DNA from 2 places in the Bacillus sp. CPT56D-587-MTF genome. Region 1 is predicted to be linked to the other one. Evidence: riboswitches for the same ligand, from Rfam matches in the RefSeq annotation. Region 1 holds a riboswitch; the other holds the start of a gene.

Region 1 (3,432 bases):
CGGGAAAAATACGCCCGCAAATAATGCATATACAGGTAATCGTGCTGAACAAGACATAAATGGTGTTACTAAAATGGTAAGTAAACGTTCTTTTTCCTGTTCAATCGTTCTCGCAGCCATGATACCTGGAACGTTACATCCAAAACCGATAATCATCGGAATAAAAGCTTTTCCGTTTAAGCCGAAAAACTCCATAATTCTATCCATAACAACTGCAATTCGCGCCATATACCCTGAGTCTTCTAATAATGAAATAAAAAAGAATAGTGCAAAGATTTGTGGTACGAATACTAATACAGCACCAACACCGGCAATAATACCTTCTGTAACTAGTGCTTGAATAAAATCAGAAGCTCCAATACTTGTAAGTCCAGCCGTCACCCAATCCGTAAGCTGGCCACCAAAAAACTCATCTAACATATCCGATAAAGGTGTACCAATCCACGTAAACGTAACCTGAAAAATAAAAAACATAACTGCTAAAAAGATTGGAAGTCCTAAAATTTTATGTGTAATTAATCTATCAATTTTTTCTGAAAAAGGAATTTTCCCTTCTTTCTCATGCTTCATAACATTTGTTTTTAACTTTTCAATATACGCTTCACGAGTTTTGTAAATGTGCTCTTCTAACGTACAATCAAGTCTTCCTTCTAAGCGAGATCGAATGGCTATGAGTTCCTTATAAATTGGTAATGCTTTCATTTCTTTTTCTACTACTTCGTTATTGCTTAAAAATTGAAGTGCTAACCATCTCGGATGCTCGTAATTCGCTGTCTCTAAAAGAGCAATTACTTCTCCAATTCCTTCATCCATTTGTACACCATATGAAATAAGGAATGGCTTTTTCTCTTTTTTGTCATTTTCTTTAAGAGTCGTAAGCAGTTCTTCACAGCCTTTTCCACTTCTTGCAACAACAGGAACGACTGTTACACCTAATAGCTCTGATAATCGTTTTACATCAATGACAATTCCTCTTTGCTTCGCCACATCAACCATGTTTAAACCAATTGAGACTGGCTTACCAAATTCAAGTAACTGCAACGTTAAATGCATATTTCTTTCAAACTGCGAGGAATCTACGATATTTAACATATGATTAAATTCTTCTGTTAATAGAAAGTTTGTTACAACACCTTCATCACGTGAAACTGGATTTAAATCATAAACACCTGGTAAATCAATTAATGTTCCTTGTCTATCTTTTAATTTACCAACCTTTTTTTCTACTGTTACACCGCTCCAGTTTCCTACGTATTCATAAGAACCAGTAAGTGCATTAAATAATGATGTCTTCCCTGTATTCGGATTCCCTAGCAAAGCTACCTTATTCACGCTAATTCCACCTTTATCATTTTCGCGTCACAATGACGAATACTAATTAACTGTCCACGACACTCCAATGTACAAGGACCTTTGAACATCGCTTTCTGTTTCAGGCGAAGTTCGCTTCCTTCAGCAAGACCGAAAGCAGCTAGTCTACGCTTTAATAGCTGATCTAAAGACTGAATACTTTTTACTAACACTTTCTCTCCAATTTTAATATCTACTAAGCTCATAACCTTCCCCCTCAGAAGAGAATGATAATTATTTTCAAAAAAATTATACCACACCCTATTTCTCTTGTACTATACCCTTTTGCTTCATATTTATTAACATTTCGCTACAATTCTATTTCAATTATTGTCATACTGTATTCGTTTGCCATTCTCATCCATTTCGCTTACAATAAACAATAACAAATAAAGAATTTCGTTATCACTGGGGGAGCCATGCCGCTGAGAGGGAACACTTCGTTCCGACCCTTCGAACCTGTTAGTTAATGCTAACGCAGGGATTGTGCAAACGTCCGAAATACATACCTCATTTTTATTTACGTATTTCGTATCCTCCTATGATATCTATTCTTTTTTGTACAACTTGGATTTAGGGGGAGACAACATGCGTAACACCAATTTACAAGCGATGATCGAATCTGCTATTCTTGCAGCCTTCGCCATGATTATCGATATTTTACCATTATCACTTAAACTTCCAACAGGCGGTTCTATCTCATTCGCTATGATTCCTATTTTTATTATTGCTTACCGCTGGGGCTTTAAATCAGCTTTCTTAGGCGGTTTAGTTTGGGGACTATTACAAATTGTCGTGGGAGATGCTTATATTTTAACACCTGTTCAAGCATTCATTGAGTACTTCATTGCCTTTGCTTTTATCGGATTTGCTGGCTTATTCTATCGTCCAATTCAAAAAGCACTTTTAACATCCAATGAAAATAGCTTAGAACAATCAAATTTAGGTAACCGTAAAGACAAACATTCATCAAAACAAAATCAGGGTAAGAAAGTCCTTGCTTATATTATCCTTGCTACATTTATCGGTAGCTTTGCTCGCTATTTCTGCCACTTTATTGCCGGCATTATTTTCTGGGAACAATATGCGCCGAAAGGTCAATCAGCTGTGTTATATTCATTAATCGTAAATGGAAGTACAATGCTTGGTTCTTTTATTTTATGTACCGTTTTACTTATATTTTTATTTATCACTTCACCACGATTATTCAAAAGCATCAGTGCTTATCAAATGAATACACAAAAAAAGGGTGCTTAATGAGCGCTCTTTTTTCATATCGTAATATCAATTAAAAATACAATAAATGCGCAAAAGAAAATAAATACCATTATACTTAGCCAATTGCTATGCACGGTTCATCGACTCCTTACATAACCTCATATTCTAAACAAATTATACTGATTAAAAATAAAGATTAGGTAAAGATAATATGAAAATAAATTAAAAAAGCATAGATCATATTGTCTACGCTTTTTTCGGTAAATAGAAATAAAATAATACACCATCTTCTGTATTTTCTGCCCCATATTCAGCATCATGTAGTTCTAAAATATTCTTTGAAATAGCAAGCCCAAGCCCCGTCCCACCTTGTGAACGCTGACGAGCTGTATCCACGCGATAAAAACGATCCCAAATTTTATCTAATTGCTCTTCTTCAATATGAGTACCTTTATTTTCAATGCACACTTTTATACGATTCTTCTCATCTATTGTAGAAATAATAATATCCTCTTTATTTGGTGTATATCGTATAGCATTCGTAATGAAGTTCACGATGACTTGTTCAATCCGGCCTTGATTTGCAATCACTTCAAATGAACTTATATTTTTATGAATATGAAGTTCTTTTTTCTCTATTTCCACAGATAGATGTTCACATATACCTTCAATTACTGTATCAATATAAAACGAATCTTTTTTCATTTTATATGTACCAGATTCAAATTTAGCTAACTCAAGCATATCCAAAATTAACGTATCCATTTTGTCTACTTCTCTCTCCATTGCCTGAAAATAATACTCTTTTTTATGTTCAGCTACCCCATCTTTTAAAATAGAAATACAGCTTTTCATAATACTTAG
Region 2 (3,432 bases), 4.1 Mb from region 1:
TAAAGAATACTGGAAATACAGTAGATAAATAAAAGCCATTACTAATTATATTTGTTATGAGAGCACTCAAAAGAAAAATAGCATTATAAATATGGGCAATTTTTTGTTTTAGTTGCACTTGAAATGATTCCATCATAATTTCTAATGCAACAAAAGCAATAATAATAGATAAAAATACAATGTTTGTATTGTAAATGATTAAACAACAGATTAAACCTAAAAAGGCTACGTATTCAATTATAAGAGGTATATTGCGTGGCATACAATTTACCTAACTAAATATGGCAGTGGATTTACTGCATTTGTTTTTTCAAAATTCCATTCTCCATTATGTAATTCAAAATGAAGATGTTGCCCGTATGAATGACCTGTGTTTCCCATATGACCTATTAATTGTCCAGTCTGTACTTGATCACCAGCTTGTACAGTGCGATCCTTCATATGAGCATAAACAGTTGTATATAATTTCCCATTGATTTGATGCGCAATGAAAACAACATTGCCATAGCTAGCTGAATAATAAGATTTCACAACTTTACCTGCAGCAGCAGCTTGGATAGAGACGTTTCCTGGAGCGGCAATATCTATACCATAATGCATTTGTTCCCAGCGTATATCAAAGGTTGAGCTAATTCTTCCTTGAGCGGGGAATTTGAAAGCAGCTGGAATTGATGAAGGCTGATCTGTTTTAGCTTGTGGTTGATTTTGTACTACATAGTGTTTTGCTACATATCCGTATCCTGTGCCAAAACGAATTTTATACCAAGTACCTACAGTTTCTACTACTTGTACTTGAGTACCGTTTTGTAATGAACCGAGTAGAGCGCTACTTGTACTAGCTGTGCTACGTACATTTAGATTAGGTGTTGCAACAGTATATTTTGTATTATTTTGAACGGTGATTCCTTTTACTAAGGGTTGTGAACCATTAGAGATGAATGCTTTTTGTACGTAACCTGTTTGGCCATTATGTGATATTTTATACCATTCGCCTTGATCTTCTTGAACGGTAATAAACTTACCATTTGGTAATACATCTAAAATGGAAGATTCTAAATTAGGTTCAGAGCGAACGTTTAATGCATTAGCATTAACGATGTATTGATCATTAGATTGAAGTTTGTTTTTTAGTAAAATAGCATCTTTTTGTACATAACCTACTTTATTATGAACAGATACTTTATACCAACCATTAGTTGTTTCAATGATGTTCACTTTTGTATTAAAGCGAATTGTATCAATTGATGTGCTTTTTACGTTATCTTCTGTATGTAATGCTACTTGATCGACTTTGACATACCCAGTTTTAATATTAGATAATTGTTCAGCGTTTGCTTTTTGTACATTTGTTTCACCCATAGAAGGAAGTAAAGAAGCAATCGCTACAGTAGTTGCTGTTAAAGCAGTAGCTTTCATATTCATGGAATAGAGACCTCCTCTAGTTGTATAGTTGTAATTTTATTATAGTATAAAGATATAATATAGTGGGGGTATTCACATAAATGTAATATGAAATCAATATAAAAATAAATTTTTTGAGGATAATGATTCCTTTTTATACAATTAATTGGGGTTTTATTTTCTAAAATAGAATGTATGTATTGTATAATTTTGATATTATGTTGGCAATTAAGAAAATTAAAAAAGTTGATGATGTCTTATTAGGGTGTTATACTGACAGTGATAATTTTATAGTTTGCTAGGAGAGCTGGTGTTGCCAGCTGAGAGTAGGCCGTAAGCCTTTGATCCTTTTTATTACCTGATCTAGATTATGCTAGCGTAGGGAAGCAATTCGGACACTAACAATGAGTCCCCGTTTCTTTGCGTATAGAAACGGGGCTTTTTTATTTGAAAATTTCATATTGAAACCACTAGGGGTGCTTGACTTGCTGAGAGAGGAATAATCCTTAACCCTTACAACACCTGATCTAGGTAATACTAGCGAAGGGAAGTGGAACATCGAATAAATGTATAACTTTATTTGCTGTAACCACTTCTTATATATAGAAGTGGTTTTTTATTTAGATACATATATTGAAAGGGGATAGAGAAATGAAATTTTGCGATAGATTATTAGAAACTGTGCAACCGGTTTGGGAGATGAGTCATAATCATCCGTTTGTAGTGGGTATGGGAGATGGCACGTTAGAAAAAGATAAATTCCAGTATTATATTATTCAAGATTATTTATATCTGCTAGATTATGCAAAGTTATATGCGATTGGTGTTGTAAAAGCAACGAATCCACAAGTAATGGGAAAGTTCGCTGAACAAATTGATGGAATATTAAATGGCGAAATGACAATCCATAAACAATATGCAAAAAGACTTGGAATTTCTATAGAGGAGATAGAGTCTGCGAAACCATCTGCTAAAAATTTAGCTTATACAAATTACATGATGTCTGTATCTCAAAATGGCACACTTGCGGAATTAATAGCAGCGCTTCTTCCATGTATGTGGAGCTATTGGGAAATTGGAAAGCGTTTAAATGATATTCCTGGAGCAAGAGATCATGAGTTTTTTGGTGAGTGGATTCAAGGATATAGTTCGGAAGAATACGGTAATCTTTGTATTTGGTTAATAGATTTATTAAATGAAATGGCAGTTGGAAAGTCTGAGAAAGAACTAGAAAGATTAGAGGAGATCTTCTTATATTCCAGTCGATTTGAATATTTATTCTGGGATATGTCCTATCGTAAGGAGATGTGGGGATTTGAGGAGCAAGAACATACTACAGTTTCATAATGTTTCTTTTCATTACGATGAGAAACCAATCATCCATGAATTAAATGCTTCTATATATGAGAAAGAGTTTGTCAGTATTATCGGACCGAGTGGATGTGGAAAAAGTACTTTATTTCGCCTTATTACAGGTCTAGAAAAGGTAAGTACTGGACAGATAGAACTGACAGAAACAAAGAACCATCCTGTAGGATATATGCCGCAAAAAGATATGCTTTTGCCGTGGAGAACAATTATTGAGAATGCTGCCCTGCCGCTAGAGTGCCAAGGTGTACAGAAGAAAGAAGCAGAAGTAAAGGCAAAGGAACTGTTACATAAATTTGGTTTGCAAGGGTATGAGCAAAAATATCCGAAAGATTTATCTGGTGGGATGAGACAACGTGTATCTTTTATTCGAACTTTATTAACAGGCGGGGAGATATTGCTGTTAGATGAACCATTTAGTGCGTTGGATGCTTTAACGAAGACCTCTTTGCAAGAATGGTTGTTTGAACAATGGCAAGAGTGGGAAAAAACAATTTTATTCATTACTCATGATGTTGAAGAAGCGTTATTTCTTTCAAACAGAGTTTTAGTAGTGGAACAGCAGCCGATAACGACTTTGACTGAGCGGACTGTACCGCTTGATCATAACAGAACACGAAAAGATTTATATAAACCGGAAGTATTAGCGCTGAAAGATGAGCT

The links. A riboswitch is a leader RNA that binds a small molecule or an ion and turns the genes downstream of it on or off. The one in region 1 is predicted to bind thiamine pyrophosphate.
Region 2: it holds a riboswitch for thiamine pyrophosphate, as region 1 does, so the genes downstream of both, tenA (thiaminase II) here and thiT (energy-coupled thiamine transporter ThiT) in region 1, are expected to answer to the same signal.

Annotation. Positions count from the first base shown of each region.
Region 1 is NZ_JBYTEF010000001.1:4,450,824-4,454,255, forward strand. Features, by position in the region: gene feoB (ferrous iron transport protein B) at 1-1,332, opposite strand, end outside; gene AC3WVZ_RS22990 (FeoA family protein) at 1,329-1,556, opposite strand; TPP riboswitch at 1,751-1,852, shown strand; gene thiT (energy-coupled thiamine transporter ThiT) at 1,939-2,607, shown strand; gene AC3WVZ_RS23000 (sensor histidine kinase) at 2,815-3,432, opposite strand, start outside.
Region 2 is NZ_JBYTEF010000001.1:377,026-380,457, forward strand. Features, by position in the region: gene AC3WVZ_RS01955 (hypothetical protein) at 1-262, opposite strand, end outside; gene AC3WVZ_RS01960 (SH3 domain-containing protein) at 268-1,422, opposite strand; TPP riboswitch at 1,692-1,803, shown strand; TPP riboswitch at 1,864-1,967, shown strand; gene tenA (thiaminase II) at 2,053-2,748, shown strand; gene AC3WVZ_RS01970 (ABC transporter ATP-binding protein) at 2,717-3,432, shown strand, end outside.